DNA from 4 places in the Chryseobacterium sp. UF-81 genome. Region 1 is predicted to be linked to each of the others. Evidence: riboswitches for the same ligand, from Rfam matches in the RefSeq annotation. Region 1 holds a riboswitch; each other region holds the start of a gene.
What was found. A riboswitch is a leader RNA that binds a small molecule or an ion and turns the genes downstream of it on or off. The one in region 1 is predicted to bind S-adenosylmethionine.
Positions count from the first base shown of each region.

Region 2: it holds a riboswitch for S-adenosylmethionine, as region 1 does, so the genes downstream of both, AC4IFE_RS04780 (alpha/beta fold hydrolase) here and AC4IFE_RS04075 (SusC/RagA family TonB-linked outer membrane protein) in region 1, are expected to answer to the same signal.
Region 3: it holds a riboswitch for S-adenosylmethionine, as region 1 does, so the genes downstream of both, AC4IFE_RS06835 (TonB-dependent receptor plug domain-containing protein) here and AC4IFE_RS04075 (SusC/RagA family TonB-linked outer membrane protein) in region 1, are expected to answer to the same signal.
Region 4: it holds a riboswitch for S-adenosylmethionine, as region 1 does, so the genes downstream of both, AC4IFE_RS06495 (TonB-dependent receptor plug domain-containing protein) here and AC4IFE_RS04075 (SusC/RagA family TonB-linked outer membrane protein) in region 1, are expected to answer to the same signal.

Region 1 covers NZ_JBSIBX010000002.1:226,814-234,586, forward strand. The annotation lists gene AC4IFE_RS04060 (sterol desaturase family protein) at 1-274, shown strand, start outside; gene AC4IFE_RS04065 (transposase) at 274-693, shown strand; gene AC4IFE_RS04070 (helix-turn-helix domain-containing protein) at 740-1,072, shown strand; SAM riboswitch class I at 1,272-1,369, shown strand; gene AC4IFE_RS04075 (SusC/RagA family TonB-linked outer membrane protein) at 1,453-4,386, shown strand; gene AC4IFE_RS04080 (RagB/SusD family nutrient uptake outer membrane protein) at 4,406-5,899, shown strand; gene AC4IFE_RS04085 (hypothetical protein) at 5,962-6,573, opposite strand; gene AC4IFE_RS04090 (hypothetical protein) at 6,579-7,055, opposite strand; gene AC4IFE_RS04095 (hypothetical protein) at 7,537-7,773, opposite strand, start outside.
Region 2 covers NZ_JBSIBX010000002.1:366,685-374,457, reverse strand. The annotation lists gene AC4IFE_RS04785 (ACT domain-containing protein) at 1-979, opposite strand, end outside; gene AC4IFE_RS04780 (alpha/beta fold hydrolase) at 981-1,919, opposite strand; SAM riboswitch class I at 1,978-2,084, opposite strand; gene AC4IFE_RS04775 (MGH1-like glycoside hydrolase domain-containing protein) at 2,272-4,887, shown strand; gene AC4IFE_RS04770 (OsmC family protein) at 4,938-5,357, opposite strand; gene AC4IFE_RS04765 (DUF58 domain-containing protein) at 5,428-6,750, opposite strand; gene AC4IFE_RS04760 (AAA family ATPase) at 6,850-7,773, opposite strand, start outside.
Region 3 covers NZ_JBSIBX010000003.1:298,828-306,600, forward strand. The annotation lists gene AC4IFE_RS06815 (thiazole synthase) at 1-731, shown strand, start outside; gene thiH (2-iminoacetate synthase ThiH) at 741-1,859, shown strand; gene AC4IFE_RS06825 (HesA/MoeB/ThiF family protein) at 1,995-2,702, shown strand; gene AC4IFE_RS06830 (outer membrane beta-barrel protein) at 2,778-4,994, opposite strand; SAM-I-IV-variant riboswitch at 5,118-5,216, shown strand; gene AC4IFE_RS06835 (TonB-dependent receptor plug domain-containing protein) at 5,506-7,773, shown strand, end outside.
Region 4 covers NZ_JBSIBX010000003.1:226,088-233,860, reverse strand. The annotation lists gene AC4IFE_RS06510 (hypothetical protein) at 1-223, opposite strand, end outside; gene prfA (peptide chain release factor 1) at 300-1,385, opposite strand; gene AC4IFE_RS06500 (APC family permease) at 1,525-2,829, opposite strand; gene AC4IFE_RS06495 (TonB-dependent receptor plug domain-containing protein) at 2,837-5,257, opposite strand; SAM riboswitch class I at 5,354-5,462, opposite strand; gene AC4IFE_RS06490 (alpha-amylase family glycosyl hydrolase) at 5,565-7,773, opposite strand, start outside.

The DNA of each region.
Region 1 (7,773 bases):
CCTCATAAGTATCTATTGCTTTATCGTTGTTGGATTTTTGATCAATGCTTATGGGCATTTAGGATATGAAATTGCACCAAAATGGTTTAGAAAATCATTTTTATTTCAGATCCTTAATTCTTCAGTGTATCACAATCTGCACCACAGTAAGTTTCATGGAAATTATGGGCTGTATTTTAGGTTTTGGGATAAAATTATGGGAACTGAAAATCCTGAATATGAAAATGCCTATGACAGAATACAAAATAAAAGATTTAATAATCAGAAAGAGTAATGGAATTAGATTTAAAAAATATTCATATTGGCGAGTGTATCAGAGAAAGAGCAGATGAGCAGAAAATCCCTATTGCCCGGATCTGCAATTTCTTCAAAATCACAGAAGATGAAATCAATAAAATGTATAATGAAAAGAGTCTTGGGACTGAAATTATTCTTAAATGGAGTAAACTGTTGGAGTATGATTTTTTCAGACTGTATACTCAGCATTTAATACTTTTTTCACCTCCGGGAAAGGGTTCTTCTAAAATCACAGTAACATCTTTGCCGCAATTTCGTAAAAATGTATATACGAAAGAAATTATAGATTTTATGTTAGAATTAATAAGTACAGGAGAGAAAACAAAATTTCAGGTTATAGATGAATATAAAATTCCCAAGACCACACTGTATAAATGGATAAGTAAATATGGCTGAAAGAAAAGCTAGAGAATGAAAAATAAAGTAAAAATCAAAAAAATGCATGAGAAAATTACAACCGAACTATAGAAAAATCTATACTGATATTATCATTAAAAAACATCCGGAAAAACTTAATATTTGTAATCCTGTATTGCAGAAAAAGACCTTATCGACTCTAGATATTATTAGATTGAATCAGATGGTTTTCGGGCTTAAGGATCAAAGGACATTTCAATTTAATCAAAAGCATAGGTCTTACGATGAATCTGCAATTTTGGATATTCTGGAATATCAGGAGAAAAACGGCCTTAATAATACTCAATTGGCTAACCATTTTAAATTGAGCCGGAATTCTGTCGCCAAATGGAAGAAAATATTCGCTTTAAGTAATTAAATGATCTGTTTAAATACCTCAATTGAATTATTTTTAATGATATTTCTCATGTTTAATAATTTATTAATCCTTGTAACTCCTTATTTATTTGATATTTATTTTAAATGATATGTTTAATTTTTAAAAATATAATTGATGAAACATTTAGTCTACTTGTTTTGTAGACTAAATGTTTTTAGATTTGCAACATATTTCGATCGGCTTATAAAGAAAGATGGAGGGAACTGACCCTGTGAAGTCTTAACAACCTGCCTCTGTGCAAGGTGTTACATTCAGCCTTTAAAGGGAAAATAAGCATTTGGTTAATCGTATTTATCGATGCCCTTTGCTGTATTTTCTGCAAAGGGTTAATTTTTAATATGTAGTAAACAAAATTGATTATGATTAGTAGAAATTTAATTAAATCTAAAATTTGGATTCCTCCGGTTGCCGTATTTTTTTTAGGAATTATCAGTGCTAATGCACAGGAAGCAAAACCGAAAAAAGATACGATTAACGAAAAGGAAATCGATGAAGTGGTAGTGATTGCCTATGGTAAAGCAAAAAGGACAAGTTATACCGGTTCTGTAGCCACTATTTCCAGTGACAAGATCAATAACAGGCCGGTTACCAATATTACAAAAGCTCTGGAAGGCCAGGTTCCCGGCGTTCAGGCAGTAAGCGCTTCCGGGCAGCCGGGCTCAACAGCTTCCGTAAGGATCAGGGGAGTAGGTTCTATCAGTGCTTCCAGTGATCCTCTTTATGTGGTGGACGGAATTCCTTTTGACGGAAATATTAATTCCATCAGCCCGAATGATATAGAATCCATCAGTGTTCTGAAAGATGCTACAGCCAGTTCATTATACGGTTCAAGAGGAGCTAACGGGATTATCATCATTACAACGAAATCCGGTAAAAAAGGAGAATCGAGAGTAAACTTCAATATCAGCCAGGGATTTTCCAGCAGAGCTGTAAAAGACTATAAGCAGGTAAGTACAGATGAATATTTCCAGCTGTATTGGGAAGCACTTAGAAACGGATACAAATCCGGACAGATATCTTCTGAACAGGCCGGACAGATGGCAAGCAACAATCTTGTGAATGCTTTGGGAATAAATCCTTACGGAACCGGATTTCCAAATCCTGTTGGAGCGGACGGAAAGCTTCTTCCTGGAGCAAAAGCCTTATGGAATGACGATTGGAGGGATATTCTCCAAAGGACAGCTTCCAGAAGCCAGGTAGATTTTGATATCAGCGGAGGCAGCGAAAAAAGCAATTATTTCTTTTCAGTAGGGTATCTTGATGATAAAGGAATTGCCATAGAGTCTGGATTTCAAAAATTTGCAACCAGACTAAAGATCAATTCCGAAGTTAAAAAATGGCTGAATGCAGGTGTGAATTTAAGTTATACCAACAGTATCCAGAATGCACCGCCATCTTCAGATTCTAGAACAGACAATATTATTAATGCAGCCAGGGTAATTCCGTCTTTCTATCCATATTACGAAAGAAATGCCGATGGAAGCTATGTGCTGGATGCCGGAGGGAACAGAATTTATGATTTCGGGAAATACAGGCCTACAAGTGCATTGCAGAATCAAAATGCTGCGGCAACACTTCCTCTGGACAAGAACGAAAATAAAGAAGACAATTTCTCAGGAAAAGGATTTTTAGATTTTACTTTCCTTCCGGAACTGAAATTTAAAACCAGCTTTTCAGTTGATCTGGTAAATTATAACGGTCATTACTATTCTAATCCTCTTATCGGAGAAGGCAGTGAGATCGGTGGTTCTGTAACGAGATCAAACAGCAGAACACTTTCCTATACAACCAGTAATATTCTGACTTTTGACAAAAAATTCGGTAAGCATCATCTTAATGTTTTAGGAGGACAGGAATTTTATAAATATGATTACCAGACGATCTCCGGTTCCAGAAGCCAGTTTTCCCTTCCTTACTATTATGAGCCTGATGCAGCCGCCTTATTGGGAAGTTTCAGTGGAAACAGTGATAAATTTTCGTTGTTGAGTTTTCTTGGAAGGGCGGAATATGATTTTAACAATACCTACTTTTTATCAGTATCGGGAAGGGCAGACGGTTCTTCAAGATTCTTTGCAGATAACCGATGGGGAAAATTCTGGTCAGTAGGAGCTTCATGGAAAGTTTCAAATGAAGATTTTATCAAGAACCTGAATGTCTTTAACCAATTAACACTGCGGGCAAGTTATGGTGGCCAGGGGAATGATAAATTAAGAAGACCGAACGGATCTTCACTTTATTATGCTTATCAGGAATTGTATAAATTTTATAATAATCTTGGTGAGCCGGGAACTGTTCTTGAAAAAGTACAGACCAATGATGTGAAATGGGAAACCAATCTTAATTTAAATGTAGGTCTTGAGTTTGCCATTCTTAATAACAGGGTGAAAGGTAACGTAGAATATTTTAAACGGAAAAGCCAGGATCTTCTGTTTAATATGCCGGTTGCTCCATCTCTTGGAATCAGTGATTTTCCGTTCAATGTCGGGACGATACAGAATACGGGTTTTGAATTCTCATTGTTTACAACTCCCATCAAAAATGATAATTTCCAGTGGAATGTGGATGTCAACCTGAGTACTTTGAGCAATAAGATTACAAAGCTTCCAAAAGGATCTGTAATAACGGGAACAAAGCGTTTGGAAGTAGGCGGTTCAATCTATGATTTCTTTATTCCTGAATGGATGGGCGTAGATCCTTCCAACGGAAAACCTTTATGGAGATATATCTATCAGGATGCGAACGGAAATACAGTGGACGGAACCACTTCAGAGTATGCCAAAGCAACAAAAACAGTACAGGGATCTGCACTTCCTAAAGTAACAGGAGGAATTACCACAAGTATTGCCTATAAAAACTTTGATGTATCAGGATTGTTGACATTCAGTATAGGTGGAAAGATCCTTGATACGGATTATACATCATTAATGTCCAACGGAAGCGCTGGCGGACGTGCATGGAGTGCAGAAATGCTGAACAGATGGACGCCTGAAAACCCAAATACAGATGTTCCTGCGTTAAGTACAACAACAAATAACTGGACTTCCACTTCTTCAAGGTTTTTATATTCCGGAACCTATGCAAGACTTAAAAATGTGAACCTCGGTTATACACTTCCTTCCGATTATTTTGAAAAACTGGGACTGAAAAAGTTTAGGATCTATGTTCAGGCAGAAAACCTTCTGACTTTCTACAAACATAAAGGAATGGACCCGGAACAGGCATTGGACGGGACCACTTATTACAGATATCCTGCCATGAGAACAATAACTTTTGGTCTTCAGGCAACTCTTTAAAACTTTAAAATTTGAAACAATGAAACAATTAAAATATATATCTTTTGTCCTGATCGCAGTATGGTCGCTGATCAGCTGTGAAAACGAACTGGAAACGGCTCCTACGGATCAGGCGAGCGGTGCAGAGGTTTTCAAAACGGCCGAAAGCGCAGAAACGGTAATCAATGGGGCATGGGCGAAATTGAATGATGACGGACCCACCTATGCCAATATAGGGTATTCAACAGTCTTGAGAACCAGCGATGCCATGGGAAGCGACGCTGCGATCCTTACGAACAAATACGGTTTCCCATCTGCCTATGCTTTTACGGAAATGATCAACAATACAGCGTCGAGACCGCAGTTTATATGGTCGACATTGTATTCAACGATTAATAATATGAATAATGTGATCACCCGTATTGACCAGACGGGAGGGAGCCAGGCCAAAAAAGACCAGGTAAAGGGACAGGCTAAAGCTTTGCGGGCTTTCTGCTATCTGAATCTGGCCAGCTTTTACCAGTTCAGTTATCTCAAAGATAAAACGGCTCTTACAGCACCCATCTACACAGAGCCTTCGACAATCAGTTCAGTTCCAAAGAAGAGAGCAAGTCTGGAGGAAATATATACCTTGATTAAAAGCGACCTTACTGAAGCGGATAATTTATTGGCCAATTATACCAGAAATAATAAAGATAAGATCAACAAAGCTGTTGTCAACGGACTTTTAGCAAGAACCTACCTGAATACCGGAGAATGGAGTAAGGCGGCAGCGGCAGCAAAAATAGCCAGAGCAGGCTACCCGCTAATGACAGCTGAAAAATATAAGGAAGGTTTCAACGATATCAACAACGGAGAATGGATATGGGGACATGGGCAAACTCAGGAACAGTCAGGAGCGAGCTATGCTTTTCACTATCTGGATGTGTCTTCTTCGGGAAGCTATTACTATAGTTTTATGGCAGATCCTTTCTTCAAAGATTTATTTGATACGAATGACATCAGATATCAGCTATTTCAGTGGGATGGCCTTCCGGGCAGGGAAGGGCTGTTGAGGTATTCCAAATTTAAATTTAAAACCGGACTCATCGCAGATATTGTATTGATGAGAGCTGCAGAAATGTATTTGATTGAAGCCGAGGCAGAAGCCAGAAACGGAAATATCACCAATGCTGTTGCAGCTTTAAACCAATTAAAAACTGCGAGAAATGCCAATCCTTACAGTGGATCTCTTGTGCAAAATGATGTCATAAAAGAGATCCTGATTGAAAGAAGAAAAGAACTTTTCGGAGAAGGATTCTCCCTTTCAGATATCATCAGAACGCAGGGAGCCGTAGTAAGAAAACCATTTGTAGATGCCAGTGGACAACCTGTAAAAGTACAGATTACCACTCCAGACGGAACGGTGAAAACAGTGAATGGAAGAGGGCATTCGGTCTTTAATTTCCCGGATCAGTCTGCTTTTGCCCCGAACAGTAAGTATTATCTATTTAGTATTCCGCAAAAGGAGATTGAGAATAATCCGAATTTGTAGTTTATTTAGATTTGACTTTTTAAAAAGCCGTAATGTTTCAACATTACGGCTTTTCTATTAAACTAATTGGTATTAAGAATTTGAAGGAGTTTCGGATAGTCACCGTCTTGTCCAAAATTTTCTGTATTAGCATTGGTTCCGACGATATGCTTTTGATGACAATCAAAGCATATTTTTGCCATCCCAATAATTTTCTCTCCCTTTTTAAAAACTAAAATATCCCGATATACAGGAACGCAGGCATATTCAAGAATCTCACTTACGGTTTTCTCAATAAATATCTCATTGATTTTTTTAAAGTTTTGAGCTTTTATTACTGATTTTTTGAAACCAAGCTTATCCAGACTTTTTATAAACTCCGTATCATTTATATCCTTGGGAGTTTTGTTAATAAGTATGTCAAGTTTTAACTGATCTTTTCTTGAACGATTCTGACCACTATCTAAAATCATGACTGCATTTTCATCAATACTAATATGATAGTGATCTATTCCATCATAATCAAAGTATAGTTTTCCATACTTTGGAATGATTTTTTGTTCAACAGATTTATTTGATTGCTGTTTATTTATACTGCTATGTTCTTTTTTACAACCTAAAAAGAAGCTAAGAATGACTAATAGCAGAAGCCTCAACTTTAATATTGTTTCATCTTTCCATCTAAGTTTTATCATGATTTTTATTTTTTATAAAACTCCCAGTAAAAAGTGGTTTTATAGATACTAGAGGAGGTAATGTAGCTTTCAATCTTATTTTCAATTTTAGTAAAAATAGAATTATCATCATTTTTAATACATTCTATTTCATTGAAACCATCCTTCTCTGAACTGAATGTTAGTGTTGATTTATGTACAATTACATAATTCTCAAAATAACAATCACTCATTCCTGAATTTGAAGAAGTATATAATTTGTAAATAGTGTCTAAATCGTCTTGTGTAAGCCTTATGTATAATTTTATACTTTTATCTAAATCATTTTTAGAATATTTCTTGTATTCATATATTCCAGTTGAGCTGTTGTAAACACGTTCTTCCTGAATAGCTCCAAAGTCATAATCTGCGGTATGATATATAAAGTCTTTTTTTACTTTGTTCTGAGCTGTACAAGCTTGAAAAGCATTAAATAAAATTATTATGTATATATAATTTTTCATAAGATAATTATTTCATTGAGCATTTAAAAACTGACATAGGCTTCATATAAGCTGTTTCTATTAAGCCCAGAACCCTCACTAAATACTTCTCCAAAGCCTAAGATTTTAATCAGATCATATCAGGATATTATCTTTTTAGTATTCCGTAGATAGGAGATTGAGAATAACCCAAGCTTATAGGTGTTTAGATTTGATTTTTTTTAAGCCACGATGTTTACACATCGTGGCTTTTAAAGTTTTTATTCTAAAAGAGACTCTCTTTTTATAAATTCCCAATAAAGTGTTTTCCGATATTCCGGAGACTTCATTATTAAATCATAAATGAGAGCTTCTATTTTAGAATATTTTTTAATTTCTTTCTTGTCAGTAGAACAATCATGAGAACTAAACTTTAGCAAAAATCTTCCCGAGACCATGTCCCGTTAACTAAAGATACTAATCATTCCTATTCGGATCTATTTATTACATGGATATTCAAATTCTATTTATTGATATATAATGAATCATCTAAATATATATTCTTTCTGTACACCATATATTTTAATTTATTATAATTAATCAAGGAATCTATATTTTTTACGTCTTCTTTTACATAATGAACAATTCTTATTTTTGTGGATTTATCGTTAAAAATTTCATTACGATTATGCGTATTATACATATAGTTATTAAAAGCTAAGAACAGCTCTCTTTTAGAATTTTTTGGAATAAAAAATAA
Region 2 (7,773 bases), 140 kb from region 1:
AAACCCCTTTTATTCTGGTAATATTTTCTCCTGAAAGATGGAGTAATTTTATGGTATCAATCAATGGCAAACCTGCTCCCACATTAGTTTCATAGAGATAGCGTCTGTTATTTTTACTCAACGTATATCTTAGTTTACGATATTCCTCTATGGGAAGTGTATTGAAAATTTTATTGGACGAAACCAGGTCAAAACCGTTTTCAGCGAGTGCATGATAGTTTTTTACAAAATCTTTGCTTGCTGTATTGTCTACTACAATCAGGTTTTCCAGCTGATTTTCTTTTGAAAAATTAATCAGCTCTTCAACATTTGAGGGATGATGTGCTGTCAAGACCTCATCATTCCAGTCCGCATTGAAACCTTTTTTATTGAATGCAATCTTTCTTGAATTGGCAACTGCAACCACTTTAAGATCTATCTTTTTACGTCTTCTTATTTCTTCAGACGACTGTAACACCTGCTCTATTAATGTTTTCCCAACGTTTCCGTGACCAATGATCGCCAGGTGAACAGTTTTAGGCTTTTTGAAAATTTCGGATTCAATGATATTTTTCGTTTTCTCATCCTGGGAAGAGGTAACGACAATATTGACTCTTTTTTCGGCCGCCACCTGGTTGAGAAGAAGTGGAAAGACATTATTTCTGGCTAATTCTGCTAGAACTTTATTAAAATCTTCCGCTACAAATCCAAGTACGGAAACATTATTGATGCTGTAAATCTGTGAAACCTTTCCTGATTTTCTTTCTGCTTCAAATTCGTCGATCAGGCAGGTAACTGCTTTTTCTGCATCGGCTTCATTGACCAGAATGGATATTCCGTTTTCAATGGCCTGTTGGGAGATCACTCCTACACTGATGCGCGCCAAAGTAAGCGCCTTAAAAATTCTTCCGTCGATCCCGATTTCACCCAGGAAATCTTCTCCTTCAAACTTGATGATTGATCTGTTTCTTAAAAACTTTATTTCGTTGGCATTTCTCATTCTACAAAATATTTTTTATGATAGTATTTAATTGTTCGTATTCCATTAGGAAGGCATCATGCCCGTGAATTGACTGTATTTCATGATAGAAAACCTCTTTGTTTTTCTCTTTCAGCTGTTCAAAGCACATTCGGATTTCCGAAGCAGGGAAAAATAAATCTGTGTCCACTGCGATAAGGTGCATTCGGGCACCGATTTTTTCCAACTTTTCTTCTTCGGCATTAATATTCATCAGCAGATGGTTCATGAGCTTATATGATTTTAAACTAAATCTTTCGTTCAATGAATTTCCGTGATAAACCAGCCAGTCTTCTGACTTTAACCGCTGTTTTTTATAGTCGTATCTGTTTTGAAATCTGTCATTTAAGGATTGAGGGGTTCTGTAACACAGCATCGCATGGATTCTTGCTTTCTGCAGGGGTTCATCATTTCCATTCAGCAGAAATTTCTGAACCAGGCACTGCGCGTGAAGCCAGTCGTGGGTTTTAAAATCACAGGCAATGGGAATAAAAATCTCTGCCAACTGTGGTTGTTTGGCAAGCATTTCCCACGCAATCCCTCCTCCGAGAGAACCTCCGATAATGGCGTATAATTTTTTGATGTGTAAAGCTTCGAGGCCTTTCAGAAATATTTCAGCAATATCTGATGGCGTGAAGTCTTCGTATTCGTCAATTAAAAAATGATCATATCCGTTTCCGGGAATATTGAAACACAGAACTGTATATTGAGTCGTATCAATAACCTCATTTTCACCGATCAGCTTTTTCCACCATCCTTTTTCTCCGGAAACATTTGAATTTCCGGTTAAGGCATGATTTACCAATATAACAGGTGCTGTAAACAGGTCTTTCCCGAAGACCTGATAAGTCAACGGGATATTGTATTCCTTTTGGGAATGGGTACGATACGAAAGATTAATATAGTTTAGTTCTGTTTTCAATTCTATTATTTTAATACAATTGAAAATGCCACAGGAAATGGCTGAAAAGAACTTCAGTAAGTTATCTGTCCAAAATAAATTGGTAGAACGTAGCACCTTCTCTGCTTGCACAAAGGGTTGCTAAGGTTTCATAGGGTCTAATCCCTCAACCTTTCTTGATAACATTTTCAATATTTGAATGAACGCTCTGCAAAGATAAGTCTTTTCTTTTAAAATTAAAAAGAAAAAATATTTAATATTTAAAAACACTGTAATAATAAGCGTTTCAGGGCTATGTTAATAATTCTTCAGGTGAGAGGAATTGGAATTATTTTTCAAAAAAACTAACTTCGTATTGAAAAAGTGATGAAATATGACTGTTGAGAAAGAAAGATTACAAGATTCTAAATGGAAAAACTGGGGTCCATACGTCAGTAACCGGCAATGGGGAAATGTACGTGAAGACTACAGCCCGAACGGAAATGCCTGGCATTACGCCAACCATAATAATGCAGAAAGTTATGCCTACCGATGGGGGGAAGAAGGGATCGCCGGGATTTCTGATGTAAAGCAGATTTTCTGTTTTGCCTTTTCCTTCTGGAATAAAAAAGATAAAATCGTAAAAGAACGTTTTTTTGGCTTAAGCAATCCTCAGGGTAACCACGGAGAGGATATCAAAGAAATTTTTTACTACTTAGATAATACACCTACCCACAGCTATATGAAAATGGTGTATAAATATCCTATCAATCCGTTTCCTTATGATGATCTTGTTGCCGAAAACGGAAGACGAAGCAAAAAGGAACCTGAATATGAACTATTTGATACCGGAATTTTTAATAATGATGAATATTTTGATATTTTCATTGAATACTGTAAAGCAGACCACAATGATATTCTTGCAAGGGTAACCATCCATAACCGGAGCCTGCAGGATGCTCCCATCGTTATAGCTCCTACTGCATGGTTCCGAAATAACTGGAAATGGGGCTATAATACTTATAAAGCCCAGATGAATGCGTCATATGACGGATGCATTGATATTAATCATGACAGCATTTCGATTAAAAAGCTTTATTCAAGAAATCTGGCTGCTAAAAGTGCTTTCTGCGAAAATGAAACAAATACTCCGAAATTATACGGAGCACCTTATCCTGGAAACACCTATTTTAAAGACGGAATAAATGATCATATCATCTATGGAAGCAATACGGTAAATCCGGAAAAGAGAGGCACCAAAGCCTCCTTCATTATCGATGAAATGATTGGGGCCGGACAATCCAAAACTTTTGATTTCAGGTTGTGCCCTGATGAAACGGATGAACCCTTTGATAAGTTTGACGAAATTTTCAGTACAAGAATTGCCGAAGCAGATGAGTTTTACAATGACATCCAGAGTGAAACAACTAATGAAGACGAAAGGAATGTCCAGCGTCAGGCTTTTGCAGGACTTCTCTGGAATAAACAGTTCTATCATTATAATGTAGGGAAATGGCTGAAAGGTGACCCTAATCATAAGGCTCCCAGAAATTTTAATGAGTATGTAAGAAATACAGAATGGAATCATCTTCACAATAAGGATATCATTTCCATGCCTGATAAATGGGAATATCCATGGTATGCAACGTGGGACCTGGCATTTCACTGCGTTCCTTTTTCTATTATTGACGGTGAATTTGCAAAAGGGCAGCTTCTGCTTTTGACAAAGGAATGGTATATGCATCCGAATGGCCAGCTTCCTGCCTATGAATGGAACCTGAGCGACGTAAATCCACCGGTACACGCATGGTCCTGTTTCCGGGTTTTCAAAATTGATGAAAAGCAAAACGGTAAACCTGATCTTTTATTTCTCGAAAAAGTTTTCCAGAAACTGCTCCTGAACTTTACATGGTGGGTCAACCGAAAGGATAAAAGCGGTAACAATATTTTTGGAGGAGGTTTCCTTGGTCTGGACAATATTGGTGCTTTTGACCGTAATATGGAACTGAAAGACGGACAACACCTTGAACAGGCCGACGGAACAAGCTGGATGGCGATGTACGCTCTTAATATGATGCGGATTGCTATGGAACTTGCCCAATACTACCAGGTTTACGAAGATATGGCGATCAAGTTTTTTGAACATTATCTGTATATCGCTGAAGCCATGGAAAATCTGGGTGACGGTAAGGAAGGTTTATGGAATGAGGAGGATGGATTTTTCTATGATGTACTGCAGCTCGGTAACGGGGACAGTGTTTCCTTGAAATTAAGAAGCATCGTAGGATTGATCCCGATGTTTGCCGTGGAAATTGTAGACCATAAATTACTGGAGAAAATGCCTAATTTCCAGGCAAGAATGGATTGGGTATTAAAAAACAAGCCGGAACTTACAAAGCTTGTTTCTCACTGGGATGAGGAAGGACAGGGAAGAAAACATCTGATGAGCATTTTGCGCAAAAACAGGCTGACAAAGGTTTTGAGAAGGATGCTTGATGAAAACGAATTTCTAAGTTCTTACGGGATCCGCGCCATGTCAAAAGTGTATGAAGAAAACCCGTTTGTATTCTCTGTTCATGGGACAGAAAATATAGTGTATTATACTCCTGCAGAAAGCGACAGCCGGATGTTCGGTGGTAACAGCAACTGGAGAGGCCCTATCTGGTTTCCTATCAACTTCCTGATTGTGGAAAGCTTACAGCGTTTCCATTTTTACTATGGCAACAGCTTAAAGGTAGAATTCCCTACCGGAAGCGGAGAGAAGAAAAACCTGGATGAAGTCGCCCAGAATATCAGCAAAAGATTATGCTCTTTATTTTTAAAGGATGAAGACGGGCAGAGGCCTTTCAACGGAGGCAATGCCAAATTTAATTATGATGAACATTTTAAGGATTATATTACTTTCTTTGAATATTTCCATGGAGACAATGGCCGTGGTGTAGGAGCTTCCCATCAGACAGGATGGACTGCAACGGTTGCCAAGCTTATGAAACCCAGATTAACGATATAAAAGCGGCCGGCCCAAATGGGCCGGCCGCTTTTATATTCAATTAAAAATAACTAAACTACCTCTCCATTCACCAAAACTTCATACCCGATTTCTACATTAGGCTCTAAAGTTTTTGATACGGAACAGTATTTCTCAAAAGACAGTTGGGCTGCTTTCAATGCTTTTTTAGGATCAATATTTCCTTCTAAAAGAAATTTCACTTTGATAGATTTAAATGGCTTTGCATCTTCTACAGGAACTCTTTCCCCTTCTACTTCTGCCCTGAAACCTGTGATTTCCTGACGTTGTTTTTTCAGAATAGCCACCACATCTATTCCACTGCATCCGGCTACGGCCATGAGTACACTTTCCATAGGAGAAACGCCTTTAGCTCCCGGCTGTGAGGTATTGTCCAAAAGGATCGAATTCCCCTGGGAATTGGTACATTCAAATAAAAAATCGTCGTTGAGTCTGTTGAGTGTTATTTTCATTTTTAATTTTTAAAGATTCCTCGACTTCATTCAGAATGACTGAAGCCTTTAGATTTATATTAAAGCAAAATTATAAAATTCCCCGCGCTTTTATTTCCAAATATTTATTGATAACGTCAATATTTAAGTTTTCAGGCAGTGTGTATACGGTGTAAATCCCATATTTCCTCAGTTCCTGAATGATCAGTTTCTTTTCAAATTCAAATTTTTCAGCGATAATCTCGTCATAAATTTCCTGCATGCTTTCTGGATTTTTATGGATAAGGGTCTGTAATTCTGAATTTTTAAAAAATACAACAACCAACAAATGGTTTTTGGCAATACCACGGAGGTATTTCAGTTGCCGGTTTAATCCGTCAAGAGTTTCAAAATTGGTAAAAAGCAAAACAAGGCTCCTCTGGTTCAGAGAATATTTTACATCCTGGTACAGACGATTAAAATCACTCTCAAAAAAATCGGTTTTAATATTGTACAGTGCTTCTGAGATCTTTTTCAGCTGTCCCGATTTGTTTTCGGCCGCAATTTTATTCTCGGTCTTTTTAGAGAAGGTCATCATTCCGGCCCGGTCGCCTTTCTTCAGAATGATGTGGGAAAGAGCCATAGCTGCATTGATTGAATAATCCAGCAAGCTCAACCCATTGAAAGGCATTTTCATTGTCCTTCCTTTATCAATCAGAATAAAGATGCGCTGAGATTTTTCATCCTGAAACTGATTGACCATCAGGCGGTTCGTTTTAGAAGTAGCTTTCCAGTTAATCGTTCTGATATCATCTCCGGGAACATATTCTTTGATCTGTTCAAATTCCATGGTATGCCCCAGTTTTCTGATCTTTTTGATTCCTCCCAACATAAATTCGCTTTGCAGTGCCATCAGTTCATATTTTCTGAGATGAACAAAAGACGGATAGGCAGGCAGCATAGCATCTTTCTGGAAATTAAATCTTCTGGCAACAAATCCTAATGGTGAAGAAGCATAGACATTCAGATTTCCGAAACTGTATTCTCCTCTTTCTTTAGGCTCCAGACTGTACTGAAAATAAGTATTCTTACCTGATTCAATATCTTTTGTAATCAAAAAGTCCCGTTTCTGGAACTGAAAAGGAATTTCATCAATGATCTTTGTGCTGATCTTAAAACCGTAATTATTTTTAATATCGATTTTTACAAAATTTTCATCCCCGTTGGACAGCTTCTCCGGCAGTATTCTTTGGGCAAGCACAGCATTTTTCTGATTAAACAGTAAAAGATAATCTACCATTGCCGCTAGAAAACATAGCAGTAATAGAATATGGGCCGCCCACATCAGAACCGGAAAGAAAAAAGCGAGGACATACACTATCCCTACTCCGATGAGCGAAAAGAAAAATCGTGTATTGATGTATAGGTTTTTCATTTTTTTCAGGGATTAGGGGATAGGTTTTAGGGATTAGGGACTTAACGGCGATTAATAATTACCTGTTAGACCTAATCCCTAAAACCTAATCCCTACAATCTATCTCGGAATTTCTATTCCTTCTAAAATCTGACGTATGATTTCATCTGCGGTAAGACCTTCCATCTCTCTTTCCGGAGAAACGATTACCCTGTGTCTTAATACGGCGTAGCTTGCCTCTTTAATATCTTCAGGTGTTACGAAATCTCTTCCTCTGAGTGCAGCGAAAGATTTGGAAGCCGTAAGAAGAGCCAGTGAAGCTCTTGGAGAAGCTCCCAGATACAGGAACTGGTTCTCTCTTGTATTGACAATAATTTTGGCAATATATTCCATGAGCTGAGATTCTACGATGATCTCTTTTACCAGGTGCTGATAGCTTTTCAGCTGCTCAGCAGTAATAACACGGTTGATGCCATCAGTTTTGTCTTCTTTTTTACTTTCGTGCTGGTTTCTGATAATGGCTATTTCCTGTTCAAGATTCGGATATCCCACATTGATTTTGAACAGAAAACGGTCCAGCTGGGCTTCGGGAAGCCTGTAGGTTCCTTCATGCTCTATAGGGTTCTGGGTAGCCACTACCAGGAATGGCTCATCCATTATATAACGGGTCCCGTCCATGGTGATCTGTCTTTCTTCCATTACCTCGAACAATGCCGCCTGGGTTTTCGCCGGCGATCTGTTGATCTCATCAATTAATATAAAGCTGGAAAAGATAGGCCCTTTTTTAAATTCAAATTCAGAGTTTTTTACACTGAAAACAGAGGTTCCCAGAATATCGGAAGGCATAAGATCGGGCGTAAACTGGATTCTGCTGAAACCTACGTCAATAGTTTTCGCCAGAAGCTTGGCTGTAATGGTTTTTGCCACTCCCGGAACACCTTCAATCAATACATGCCCGTTGGATAAAAGGGCTGCAATAAGATGCTCGACCATGCTTTCCTGTCCAACGATAACTTTGGCTATTTCGGATTTCACTTTATCTAA
Region 3 (7,773 bases), on a different contig from region 1:
GGCTGTTTCTGGGAACCGGAAAATTCGGAAACCTTCAGGAAATGGCGGCCTCTGTAATCGCTTCAGGAACAGACATGGTCACCATGGCTCTGAAAAGAATAGATTCCGGCGCAGCAGAAGACGGATTATTGGACTCATTAAAAGAGACCAATGTTCATCTCCTTCCCAATACCTCAGGCGCCAGAACGGCAAAAGAAGCCGTGTTGGCCGCTCAGCTGGCAAGAGAAGCCCTGGAAACGAACTGGGTGAAATTGGAAATCCATCCTGATCCGAAATACCTTCTTCCGGATCCTATCGAAACCCTGTATGCAACAGAAGAGCTGGCTAAGCTAGGATTTATCGTAATGCCCTACATTCATGCCGACCCTGTTTTGTGTAAACGCCTGGAAGATGCCGGAACCGCTGTGGTAATGCCTTTAGGAGCTCCAATCGGAACCAATAAAGGATTGAGAACATTGGATTTTCTGGAGATCATCATCAGCCAGAGCAATGTTCCCGTTGTGGTAGATGCAGGAATAGGAGCGCCTTCCGATGCAGCAAAAGCAATGGAAATGGGAGCTGATGCCGTTCTTGTCAATACCGCAATTGCTGTGGCAAGAAATCCTGTGAATATGGCTTTGGCCTTTAAAGAAGGAGTTATTGCAGGAAGAAGAGCCTTTGAATCCGGTTTAGGGGCAATTGCTGATCATGCTGAAGCATCAAGCCCTTTGACCTCTTTTTTATTTGAATAATACAGCAAAATGAACAGCTTTAAAGATGTTTTTGCACATTATCATTGGGATGAGGTAAAAACCAGGCTCGGAAAAACAACCCATTCCGATGTTTTGAACAGCCTTCACAAGAAACATAAAACCTTAGAAGATTTTCTGAATCTGCTTTCTCCCGCCGCCGCACAGGAATTGGAGCTGATGGCCAAAATGACCCGCCAGCTTACCCAGAAACGGTTTGGAAAGACAATTCAGCTGTATGCTCCCATGTATCTCAGCAATGAATGTCAGAATATCTGCACGTATTGTGGTTTCAGTCTGGATAATGACGTAAAAAGAAAAACCCTTTCCGATACAGAGTTGATGATAGAAGCTTCCGTTCTGAAATCCATGGGAGTCAGCCATGTCCTTTTGGTAAGTGGGGAAGCCAATAAGACAGTTGGGGTTTCTTACTTTCTGAATGCGGTCCGTCTGCTGAGACCTCATTTTGCCAATATCTCGATCGAAGTACAGCCTTTATCCGAAGAAGAATATCTGCAGTTGCATCAGGAAGGGGTTTATTCGGTGTTGGTTTACCAGGAGACTTATCATCAGGAGGTTTATAAAGAATATCATCCCAAAGGAAAAAAATCAAACTTCCATTTCAGGCTGGATACGCCGGACAGAATAGGAAGAGCAGGAATACATAAGATTGGGCTGGGTGTTTTGCTCGGGCTTGAAGACTGGCGTGTAGACAGTTTTTTCAATGCTCTTCATATTGATTATTTGCAGAAGCAATACTGGAAAAGTCGTTTTTCAGTTTCATTTCCAAGATTAAGACCTGCAGAAGGAATCATTGAACCTAATTTTATTATGGAAGATAAAGATCTGCTGCAACTGATCTGTGCCTACAGAATATGGAACGAGGACCTGGAAATATCCATATCGACCAGAGAAAACGAAAAATTCAGGGACAATATCATCTCACTCGGAGCAACATCCATGAGCGCTGCATCAAAAACAAATCCCGGAGGGTATGCCGTTGATGTAGAATCCCTGGAACAGTTTGAAACCAGCGATGAACGCAGTATGGAAGAAGTGAAAGCCAGCATCAGAAAAGCAGGCTACGACCCGGTTATGAAAGATTGGGACTCTGCATACGGAGGAATTTAAAAATTAAAGCCATTAAGAATATTGAAGTTATTAAGGTTGGTTAAGAAAAATCAATAGATTTTAAATCTTAAAGCAAAACTTGCCTTAATCCTCTTAACATCTTAAAAAAACCTTAATGGTTCAAAATAATTAGAAATGAGTGAAGATATTTTTGCAAGATACAGCCGGCAGATATTTATAGAAGAAATAGGGTTGGAGGGTCAGAAAAAAATAATGTCATCCAAAGTGCTTGTCATAGGAGCAGGAGGTTTGGGAAGTCCGGTTATTCAATACCTCGCGGCCGCCGGAGTGGGAACTTTAGGCGTTGCAGATTTTGATGAGGTGGAACTTCACAACCTGAACCGCCAGGTCATTCACAACGAAAATACAATTGGGGTTTCAAAGGTTAAAAGTGCGGAAGCATTTTCCGATAAGCTTAATCATCAGGTAAAGTTTATTGGAATTGATATAAAAATCGACAGCTTAAATGCAGAAGAAATCCTTTCACAGTATGACATTATAGTAGACGGGTCTGATAATTTCACCTCCAGATATTTAATCAATGATAGCTGTGTGAAGCTTGGAAAGCCTTTGGTTTACGGAAGTATCCTGGGTTTTTCGGGACAAACTGCTGTATTCAATTATAAAGGCAGTAAAAATCTCAGAGACCTCTTTGCGGAACCACCTTTTGATGAAGATATCCCGGACTGTGACAGTCTCGGAGTTTTGGGAGCACTGCCGGGTATCGTAGGAAGCATGATGGCTCTACAGGTTTTAAAGATCATCACAAAACTTCCTGTACAGGCAAATCAGCTTACTCTTATTGATACCCTGGACTGGAGATTCCAGATTATAGATTTTTAGATTATATTGTTTTTAAATAAATAAGGCAGTAAAATTTCTTTACTGCCTTATTTTATGATTTTTGATTCTAAAAAATTACTGTGCCTGCTGCATAACGCCGGTGTCTTCTTTCTTAGTCTGGTTCAGGATGTTTGGATCTTCCTTGGCCAGTTTATTCTTCGTAGGAATTTTGTAGTTGATTGAAATTCCGAAATTTCTCGTGTCATACTTACTTCTGATCATTACAGGCTGTCCTTCAGGCGGATTGGAATACACCTGCATCACCTGTCCGTTGAAAATATCATTCGCAAAAACAGAAACGGTCAAACGATTATTCATGAATTTTTTCGTCAGTGTAATATCCAGATTGTTATTAAATGGTTTATCTGCTGTAAAATAGAAATATCCGGCCTTTGGTGTTAAATAGCTGTAATTGGCTGTCAGTTTGATATCTTTCGGTAGAAGCAACTGGGTCATGATATTAAAGATCCAGAAGCCTTTATTATTTAAATTGTCAATATCATGTTTCTGGTAACCTGCATACAGATACATGAAATTAATCTTGTCAGGATTAAAATTAAACTTCATGATCTCGCTCATCGGTTTGCTGAAAATCATAAACGGTATAGGAAGACCTACATTAAAGTTGTGAATTTTCATATTTGAGATATTCACCTGCTTATTGTAAAGGTTCTTGCCGTTTTTCATGATGATCTGCGCTACCTGATCCTTGGCAGAACTTACACTGTATCCAATGAAGGCATAATCAAAGGCTGAAACTTTCAATTCATAATTATCAAAAATCGTAGGCTGAAGATCCGGATTACCGGTAACTTCCGTATTCGGGCTGGCAAAGATAACGTTGTTCGGGTTCAGGGCAGAAATGCTTGGCAGAGTAATCTTTTTGTTGTAGTTCGCAGCAATGTACACCTGATTCATTACGCTATACTGAACACTTGCATTCGGAAAAAGCTTGAATTTATTGAAAGGAGTTAAATCTCTTTCCAGAACAGCATTATCCTTTATGGTTCTTGTAATTCCGGAAATATCATAGTTTTCTGCTCTTGCTCCTAAGGTAAAGTCAAACTTTTTCAGTTTTGCCTGAAATTCAAGGTAGGTAGAAGCCGTCTGTCTCTGATATTCCAGATTGGTAAGGCCTTTACTTTCCGTATCATAATCCTGTCTTTCATACAAACCGCCTAAACTTACTTTTCCACCGTCCAGAAGCTTGATCGGCTGTGAATAATCTATCTTGAAGTTGGCTACCCGCATATCCGACTTATTGTCAAGTACATTTTCTCCGCCTACATTCAGGAAAGGCTCCCAGGGATCCGTATAAAAGCCTCTCTGGAAGAAATTGTCTTGGGAGAATTTAGAAGTAGCTTTGGTATATCCGAACTGGAAATCCAGTTTTTGAGACTTGTCGCTGAAACGCTTCTGATACGTTACAACAGCTTCCTGCCTCAGGTTATTGGTATGAGCGACATCGGATGCTTCATAATCAGCTTCTCTGTATTTGACAGGATCAAAGCTTATGGGAATATCGGCAAGTCCTCTACTGGCAGTATAGTTGTCATTATTGTTGTGGTAAATATCGTAGTTCAGCAATAATCTGTCCTGTCCAAGATCAAAAGTCAATCCTGATTTTGCAAAATATCCGCGTCCTATTCTGTCTGTATTGTTATGCAGAAGTACATCCTGATCGCCATTTAACATACTTTCACGGTAATTCTGGCCTACATTCAGCTGCCATCCGAAAAGTTTATTTCTTGCATTCAGATTTAAAGAATTAGTGGTTCTGCTTCTGAATTTATCGTAATTGGTAAACGAGTAATTTCCAGAATAGGTTGCTGTTAAATACTTATTGGCATTCTTATTTGTAATGATATTCATGATGGCACCTCCTGAGGTAGCCGGGTACTCTGCTCCCGGCTGGGTGATCACTTCTATTCTGTCTACCGAGTTGGCAGGCATCCCTTCAAGAAAAGAATTCAGTTCATTTGAAGTGATATTTAAAGGCCTTCCGTTCAGGTAAACATCCAGGATTTTTCCCTGGTACATCATTCCTGCGATATCGGTAGAAACCAATCCCGGAAGTTTTTTGATACCTTCCAGCACATTCCCGTTATTCAGCTGCGGCTGTTCAGAAAAATCAAAAATAGTACGGTCTGCTTTCTGTTCAACGGCTTTTTTAGTTTTGGTGATAACTACGCCTTCAATTTGCTTTTCTTTCTCTGTACTGTTGCTGTTCTTCTCCTGTGAAAAGACAAAAACAGACCCTAACAGAGATAGCGTAAGTATAGTTTTTCTCATAATGCTTTTTTTACTACTGTTCAGTTAGACGTAAAAAAGAGCAATTTGTTACGGTGAAATTTCCGAAAAGTTAAATTTTTGGGCAATTATTTTTTTATTTCCGAAATAATTATATCTTTGCCACGTAATTATCAAGAATCTCATAGATGGGATAGCAACCTGCAAAAACAAGCAAGGTGCTGAAATAGATAAGCCGGTATGCCCGGAAAAAATGTTTATTCTCTATTTTCTCCCATCTTGACATTTTTGTTTTAAAAATAAAATCAATGTTTAAAGACAAGGGAAACCACAAGACCAATTTAAATTTTCGTTTCTCAGATCATGAAGTATCCCTTCATTATTCTGACCTGTTTTCATGCCATTCTCACATGTGCATGTGTTGTTGTTTCTAGACTTCTTTAAAAAATAATTCAATCATTCAGGCTTTTGACCGTAACCTTAAAATAAAGGTTGCAGGAATTCTATTGCCAAAAATTAACCCACAATCAGTAATAAAAAATATAGAAAACACATGCGTAATTTCGATAAAAAAATAATCACGGCTTCAGCTGCTCTTATTTCAGCATTTTACTTCGGACAGACGGATTCTGCATCATCCAAAAAGATCGATGATGTAGTGATCCTGGGATCAAGAGGATCCGGAAGATCCCTTACAGAAACCCCGGTACCGGTAGACATCATCAATATCTCAAAGATCTTAAGACAGAGTCCTGTTAACAATATAAGCCAGGCTCTCAACTATGTGGTGCCTTCATTTTCTTCCACTTCCCATACTGTAAATGATGGAACAGATTTCGTAGACCCTGCTCTCCTCAGAGGACTTGGCCCTGATCAGGTTTTGGTTTTGCTTAACGGAAAAAGAAGATACCAATCTTCTCTTATCAATGTTACGCTAACACCGGGAAGAGGTTCTGTGGGAACAGACCTTAATGCTATTCCTGCTTTTGCCCTGGATAAGATTGAAGTGCTGAGAGACGGGGCTTCTGCTCAATACGGTTCTGATGCCATTGCGGGAGTCGTGAATTTAGGGCTTAAAAGACGGTTGGGATTATCGGGACAGGTTTTCCTGGGAGGATATGCTTCACCCGTTGCCAATAATTTTTCCGGAGGAATAGATGGGCAGACCATCTCAGCGGATCTGAACTACGGAGCAAAAATTGGTGAAAAAGGATTTATTAATGTAACAGGTTCCGTACAGTATCGTGATCCGTATTCAAGAGCGGGCGTACGTCAGGGGAATATTTTTAATGCCTATAATGCAATTAATTACAGGGCATTGCAGAACGGAGTGAATATCGATGGATTATATAAAAACATTACCAATACTTCCAACACTCAGCAGATCATCAATACGGTTAAGCAATATGCAGCACAGGTTGATTACTTTTCACAGGATTTTAAAAATCAGATATCGGGAGCCAACAGCATTGCAGCATTACAAGGACTGCTAGGGAAAGATTTTACCGATCAGGAACTGAGTTACAGAGGTCTGGAAAGAAAAGATTTCAGTCTGAGAGCGGGACAGTCTAAACTACAGTCGGCACAGCTCTTTTTCAATTCTGAAATTCCGGTCAGTGAAGACTGGAAAGTGTATTCCTTTGGTGGGTACAGCTACCGTTTAGGAAATGCCGGCGGATTTTATCGTCTGCCGAACACCGAAAGAAATATAAATGCCGTTACCCCGAATGGATATCTGCCACAGATTGAAGCAAGTGTCAATGACTATTCTTTAGCCGGAGGGATCAAAGGAAAATGGAATGGCTGGAATGTAGATCTGAGTAATACTTTCGGTAAAAATGCTTTTAATTTCGGTGTAGTTAATACATTTAATGCCTCTCTTGGAGACAGATCACCAAGAACTTTTGAGGCAGGAGGATCAGAATTCTTACAAAATACCCTGAATCTGGATTTTTCCAAAAAATATGATGTCCTTCACGGCTTAAATGTAGCCTTCGGAGGAGAGTATCGCTATGAAAATTATAAAGTGAATGCAGGAAATGAAAATTCTTATGTTTCCTATGATATATATGGACGTGTAGTGATTGCTGCTACCCCGGATAATGAAAAGGTAACCGATTTTTTTGGAGTTACAAGACCTGCCGGTTCCCAGGTTTTTCCGGGATTCAGCCCGGATAATGCCATTTCAGGAAGCCGAAACAGTGTAGCAGCATACGCCGATGTTGAAATTGAACCAACGGATTGGTGGCTATTGGAAGGTGCTGTCCGTTTTGAAAATTATTCAGACTTCGGTTCCACGTTCAATTATAAATTGGCGACCAATGTAAAACTGGCTAAGAATTTCAACTGGAGAGGAGCGGTTTCCACCGGATTCAGGGCACCTTCTTTAGCGCAGATCTACTATAGCTCAACCTCTACACTGATTCAGCAGGGACAGACAACGCAGGTCGGAACTTTCAGGAATAATTCTGAAGCAGCCCAGGCATTAGGAATTCCAAAACTGAAACAGGAAACCTCACAATCGTACAGCACAGGAATTACTTGGAAGATTCCGGCGCTAAGTCTTGTATTTACAGCAGATGCCTATCTTATAAAAATTAAAGATAGAGTAGTGCTTACCGATTTATTCTACCGTCCGGAAGGAAGTTTTGCATCGGGTTCGGACCAGGCTGTGCTGCAGGGAGCGTTCGATCTGGCAAGAGCCAGTGCCGCGAATTTCTTTGCCAATGCGGTAGACTCCCAGACAAAAGGACTGGATATTACAGTTTCCCAGAATACAAGAATCTCAGAAGGGATATCTCTGGAAAATAACCTGGGGCTT
Region 4 (7,773 bases), on a different contig from region 1:
TATCCCTGGAAACGGCTTTAAAATCTACCTGATAAGCATTTTCTCCTTCTACGGTAGGCTTTAAATAATCATTCAGCTTAGAAAGTGCAGCATCATCGTTTTTAACGAAGGTTCCGAAATACATTTCAAAGACTTCAGAAGGTTTCTTCACTTCTGTCTGAGCCAGCAGATTCTGACTTAATAATGCCAGCATCATGAATATAATGACCTTAAAATTGTTCATATTATTTTGATTTTTTTAATGAATATACAGCAAAAAAAAGCTCCTGAATTTCAGGAGCCTGATTTATAATTTATTTTTAATAATTTTCTTCTTCTCCTTTCATCTTCTCCGCATTTTCCGCCATGATGACTGCGTCTATCATTTCAGAAATATCTCCGTTCATATAAGCATCGAGGTTATACATAGATTTATTGATTCTATGATCTGTCACTCTCCCCTGAGGATAGTTGTAAGTTTTAATCTTTGCTGAACGGTCTCCCGTAGACACCATTGTTTTTCTCTGTGCAGCAATATCTCCCTGAACTTCCTGAAGCTTAATATCATATAGTTTCGCACGAAGCATTTCCATTGCCAGCTCACGGTTAGCCAGCTGAGAACGGGCCTGCTGACATACGACCACCAAACCTGAAGGCTTGTGAGTCAGCTGTACTTTAGTTTCTACTTTGTTAACGTTCTGTCCACCGGCACCTCCTGAACGGGAAGTCTGCATTTCGATGTCTGCAGGATTGATCTCTACATCCACTTCTTCAGCTTCCGGAAGTACTGCAATGGTGATTGCAGAAGTATGAACTCTTCCCTGAGATTCTGTTTCAGGAACACGCTGTACACGGTGAACTCCGGATTCGAATTTCATGATTCCGTAAACACCCTCACCTTCCACTTTCATGATCAGTTCTTTGTACCCTTTCGCTGCTTCATTGGAATCCGTTACTTCATGTCTCCATCCCTTTGTTTTGAAGTACATGCTATACATTCTGTAGATATCTTCCACAAAAATAGCGGCTTCATCACCTCCTGTTCCGGCACGTAATTCTACAATGATATTTTTGTCGTCTGCAGGGTCTTTAGGAATCAAAAGAACTTTTAATTCTTCTTCCAGGCCTGGAATTTTAGCCTGAGCTTCCATCTTTTCTTCTTTCGCAAGGTCCACAAGATCTCTGTCTGAACCGTCAGCAATGATCTCATCAGATTCTTCAATTGAATCCAGTGCACCTTTATACTGATCATACACTTTTACAATCTTTCCTAAATCACTGTATTCTTTATTCAGAGAAGAATATTTTTTTTGATCTGAAATGATATCAGGCTGTATAATAAGGTCGGCAACCTCATTATATCTTTGTTTAATAGCTTCCAGTTTTGGAATTAATGATTTAGACATTCTGCAATTTTTGAGAGTGCAAAGATAAGAATTTATTAATTCAAATTAAAATTCCTTTACTGCGTAGGATTCACATAATTTTTTGAACTATTATGATTTAAGACTTTTCAGGAGCCTCAGAAGTATTTTATTTTAAATTTTAATGTTCTGCCGGTTTTTTAAAAAATTTTCTGTCAATTACATATAAAATTAATCCAAAGGCTACAATTCCAAGTCCTATAATGCTTTCTTTAGGATTATGGATGAGTGTAAAGTAGAGGATGTACATACTGAACAGCAGAAAAACCGCAGGAAAAATGTAAAATATGTTGGATTTAAATATTTTCCGCTGGTCTTTTTTAAGAAAGAAAACCGTGGAAATAGAAAGGCTGGCAAATAGCTGAAGGATAAAAGCAGTATAGACAAAGATTTCTTTAAAACTTCCTGTCAGAATGATCACTGAAGCAATCACTGCATGGGCAAAAATAGCCCTTACGGGGATTCCTTTTTTATTATTGACAGCAAGTGATCTCCACAAATGGTTTTCTTTCGCAAAAGCCTGTGTAAGTCTTGAACCTACCCATAAATAGCCACTGATGGTCGCAATCAGCTGTAAGGCAATAAAAATGTTGACGATTTTTCCAAAACCGCTTCCCAGCATATTCCCTGCAGCTTCACCCATCACATCTTCTTTTCCCGCCAATTGGCTTACAGGTGCGTGTTTCAGCATGATGAAATTAACAAGCAGATAACTGACCGTCACAAAAACGGTTCCCACAATTAAAGCTCTGGGAAGATTTTTCTGAACGTCTTTTATTTCTCCTGCAATGTAAGAAGCTGAATTCCAGCCGGTATAGGAATAGGTAACAAAAACCAGGGATGTTGCAAAAGCCGGGAGCATGATCTCATGCTGCCAGCTGTCAGTAAATTTCAGGCTGTTTCCTGCCTCAGATCCTGAAAGCATGACACCCAGAACCACCAGAACAATGATGAAAGCTATTTTGATAAAGGTGAAAAAATTATGAAACCGGCTTGATGTTTTAAGGCTGAACGATAAGCTTGCTGCCACCAGAAAAATGAATCCTATGGCAAAGCCAGTCCCAAAGGTATAATTAAACACCGAAAGGTATTTGGACATTGCCAGTGCCGCCAGTGCCACAGGTGCAGAAAATCCAATAATCAGAGAGATCCAGCTTACCAGGTAACCAAATACCGGATGATAGGTTTCTTTAAGATAAATATAATCTCCGCCGTTTCCTTTAAAGTAGGAACCCAGCTCGGCATAGCAAAACGCTCCGAACAGGGCGAGAATCCCGCCGATGATCCACAACAGGAAAATGCTGTAGGTATTGGTAATATCAGACAGCTGGAATCCTAAAGTAGTAAATATTCCTGTCCCGATCATATTGGAGACAACGATAGCGGCAGCCGTTTTCCAGCCGATCTGGTGTGTAGCAGTACTCATTTAGCAGTTAAAAATTAAAATTAAGCCTTCCGAAGAAATAATTTCCCAGCGTTCCCATCTGAACCGGCGCATATTTAAATACTCCATAATATGAATTTTCATAGATCTGAAGGTCCGGAAACACATCAAAGGCATTATTGGCTCCTATGGTCAGATTAATATTTTTCGTTATATCATAGCCTACACTCATGTCTGTGACCACTTTGGGAGAGAATTTCTGAACCTTTCCAAACGGATAACCATCTCTTATGACCTGACCAAAATACGTATTTCTAACCATGAAATTGAATTTTCCGATGGCATAGTTCAATCCTAATGAAGCTTTTGTTTTAGGAGAAAGGGTTTCGATGATATTGATCTGGTCCGGCCCGAAGAATTCATCCTGGGAAGGCACCAGGTTTTCAGGAAAATGGAAATCTGTGATTTTAGTTTCTGTATAATTTCCTGCCAGACTGATATTTAAATTTCCTCCGCCCAGCTTCCAATCGTAAGAGACCACAACATCTACTCCTTTTGTTTCCGTATCTACCGCATTAGCAAAAAACCTTCCGCTTTCTACATCATACTGAGCCAGTCTTGGATCTTCAATATTGCTGGTGATTACTATTCTGTCTTTTACCCTGATCCAATACCCATCAACTGTTATAAACAGCCTGTTGGCCGGCTTCAGAGTAAGACCGGCACTGGCATTGACCGAGGTTTCCTGCTTTAACTGATCAAATCCGAGCGCTCTGGCTGCGTCACTGTCATTCCTGAAAATCCCTTTGGTGACAATTCCCGATCCTGAAGTGGAGATATCGGCATATGAATTATTAAAATACTGCTGCTGAAGGGATGGAGCCCTGAAACCGGTTCCCACAGATGCCCGTACTGCATAATCTTTTACAAATTCATATCTCACGGCCAGTTTTCCATTCAGCGTATTTCCAAAATCTGAATAATTTTCGAATCTTCCTGCCAGATCTATATTTAATTTTTTAGCGATATCATAAGAGACATCCGCGTATACTGCTGTTGAATGTCTGGACTTCTTTAAAGCATTGTCCGGAGAAAAACCGATAAATGATTGTGAGCCGCCGTTTCCTTCCACTGTAGATCCCGGAGTTGCCGGATTTCCATTGATATCATATCGGGTGTAAGAAGCTTCATCTCCCGGTTTGATCTCATACTGTTCAAAACGGAATTCTCCCCCAAATGCTATATTAAACTGATTCAGATTTTTAGAAACATCAAGGTTTACCGTGTTCTGAAGAAAACTGTGTGCTCCTGCATAAAAGCTCGTCGGAGATTTCGCCCCTAAAGATGCGTTATTGGTATGGTCTACATTATAATTGAACGTATTACTTCCCAATGTATTGCTTATATCAAACAACCAGCTATTGATATTATATTTTGCTCCTACTGCATAAGAAAAATCATAAACCTGCGAGTTCAAAGAGGCCTGAAATCCGTTGGGATAGATAGAAGAAACCACATTGGATGTTTCTCCCGGTAGTCTTCTGAAGCCGAAGCCTTTTCCTTCTTTAATACTGAAACCGCCAAAAGAATACAGCTTAAAGCTTTCACTTAAAGGATATTCAGAATTAAAAAACAACTGGGCCTGCCTGATCTGGGCATCTCCGATCTGAAAATTAAAGTCATCCCGGGTGAGACCTCTTTCTCTTAGTTTTTGATCATCCAGTGCCCTTGCTCCTTCCGGGTCATCTGCGAATTCATAGGCAAAATTTTCCCCGAAGATATCCAGGTCATGGTTTTGGGTTCTTGTGGTCTTCCCTCTGTGACTCAATTGCAGCGAAAGATTCACATAACTGTCTTTTTTCCCAAGTGAAGATCCGTAATTGATTCCGGCCTGATAGGTTTCGCCGTCATTTCTTCCGCTGATCCCGTAAGACGCTGTTGCTGTTGCTCCAATATCTTTTTTAAGGATAACATTTACAACTCCTGCAATGGCATCGGAACCATATTGTGCAGCGGCACCGTCTCTCAGAACCTCTATCCTGTCAATAGCAATTACCGGAATAGTGCTGAGGTCTGTCCCGACAGATCCATTTCCAACGGTATTCTGATAGTTGACCAATGAAGTGGTGTGCCTTCTTTTCCCATTGATGAGCACCAATACCTGATCCGGCCCCATTCCTCGTAAGGTTACAGGATCAATATGTTCTGTCCCGTCAGATGCTGACTGTCTTACAGAATTGAATGAAGGGATGACATAATTCAGCAAGTCCTGAACTGTTGTCTGTGGCGCAGATTTCTGCAGCTTTTCTATATTGATAACATCTACAGGAACCGGTGTTTCCAGTTTTGTTCTTTTGGCGTTCCTGTTTCCTACTATAATTACATCTTCGATCTGATTTCCTTTTTCCTGTTCCTGTGCGTTCACCAAAACAGCTCCCAGGAGGATGACAGACAGGCTTAATTTTTTCATCTTTGTCCTCGTAAATTAATGATACAATAGTTCCACGGACCTCATCCGCAGCCATAAAAGATTTCAAGAGTGGAATTGTTGTCAGAATATTGACTTTTCTCATCTTCCCCAAACCGGGTTGGAATTAGCACCTTTACACTTTTTAGAGTCGTGCAGGTTGCTAAGGTTTCATAGGGCCAAATCCCTCCACCTTTCTTGATAAATCTACTGCAAAAGTAGACTAATATTTTTAATTGGCAAAAAAGTAGATTTATATATTCTGTGCTGTCAATAAAAAAGAGGGACAATAAACATTGTCCCTCTTTTCTTATTTAATAATCATCTTCTGAATGGCAGTGCCTGTTTCAGACTGCAGGTGAACCAAATAGGCTCCCGGCGGATAATTCGTTTTCAGTTCATAAGTCCCGTTTTCGGTATTTAATTTAATGGAATCCAATTTTTTACCGTTCATATCAAAAATAATAATCTCTCCATTTTTAGCTTTGTGATATATTAATTTTGCCAGGCCGTTTTTCACGGGATTATCTGCAATCTGAAGTGAAAGTTTATTGGCTGCATTCACATCAGATGTTGACAATGCTCCTGCATAATTTCCAAAAATTCTGAACTCTCCCGGCTGTAAGGTAATAGGAGCTGTTGTAGAAGTGATGTTTGAAACAGAATTATCCATAAGGTTCTGCCACTGTCCTGTATAAGGGAAGTAAGGAACAACATTCTGAGCAGCAGTGGTATAATTCGCCAAAACCACCACATTCTTCATTCCGGCTATTGTATTGTCGTATACATAAATTCTTGTGATCAAACCTTCAGGATCGTTGGTAAGGTTGTTAGATTCTACAGTATATGTTTTTGATTTGAAAACCGGATAAGTATTTCTGATATTGATAATTTTAGCCCAGGTATCATACACTGCTTTTCTGTTCGCATTGGTATCATATCCTAAAGTAAAGGCTACAGGCTTTTCATCGGTTCTGCATCCGCTGCTGATTGTACCGTCTGCACATCGGTTGATACTGAATTCATAGCCAAGCTCTCCAAACTGCCAGATCATTTTCGGACCGGGAATCGTAAAGAATGTAGCTCCGAAAGCTTTCATTCTTTCAAGAGCAGTATTCAGATTGGTAACGTTGTAACCTCCGTTAACCGCACCATAAGCAAGATTTTTAAACATTAATCTTTCTTCATCATGGCTTTCTCCAAACCCTACAGCATGCATATTCGTAAAGCCGTGAAGGCTGTGATTCATTCTGTCATAATTACTGTTTTCCTTGTAACCCATTGTGTTTTGGTTATAAGGCTCAGTCTGCTTATTCCAAAGCATTACGCCTTTTCCTTCAGCAACTCTATAGTTCGCCCACTGCTGCTCTTCAGCATCAGTTCCCAAATGTTCGAATATCATATAGGAATTCGGATCAATTGCCCACTGTTTGTCGGCATAATTTTTCATAATATCTACTCTGTCCTGCTGGTAAGCATTGGTACAGGCTTCATCATTTTCAGAGCAATTCTGGGTAAATCCTTTCGTAAGATCCCAACGGAATCCATCAATATGGTACTCAGTCAGCCATTGCTGAAGGCTCCTTTCAACATAATACTGCGTTGAAGGACTTGAGTGATTAAAATCATTAAACACATTATAAGAATGCTTCGGAACCTGGTTGAAATAAGGATTATTGGCAGCAATATCTCCAAAACCGTCTCCATCCGGGTCAATATTCCACAGTCTTGCCAAAGGTGAGCGCCCTGTTGCATGATTAAATGCAATATCTAAAATAACGGCAATTCCATTCTGGTGGCACAGATCAACAAATTCTTTGAATTTTTCAGGAGTTCCGTAAGCTTTATCCAACGCATAATGGAAAGAGGTATTGTATCCCCATGAAAGGTTCCCTTCAAATTCCATAATAGGCAGTAGCTCTATAGCATTAATATTTAAGTTCTTTAAATAAGTTATCTTATTGATCAATGACTGCCAGTTTTTTTCCTGTGTGAAATCTCTCAGCAATAATTCATATACCACCAGATTTTCCTTTGCAGGTCTTTGAAAATTGGTCATTTGCCAGTTGTAAGGCGCCTGCCCGGTTTTAAACATAGAGACTTCAAAGTTCTGTCCTGCAGGAAACGGAGGTAAATTCGGATAAGTGGAGCTTGAAATCCACTGATCATCATAGGAAGACAAGATCTGCGGTGAATAAGGATCTGCTACTTTTCTCAGATCATTGGTTCTGTACTGGAAAGTATATAGCTGTTGTGGAGTCAATCCGGTCAGTTCAATCCAGTAAAGATCAGGATTTGTAGTATCCCGCTTCATTAAATAAGTGTCATTCACAGTCCAGTTATTAAAACTTCCGATGACATGAACAAAGTTTTTATAAGGTGCATAAAGAGCAAGGCCTACTTTTGTGTTATCTGTAGAGCTATAATTAATTCCCTGCTTTATCCAGCTTGGAATTGCCTCAGAAACAACATTTCTTGGAATCTGCAATATGAATGTGGCATTCTTAGAGTTTAAGTTG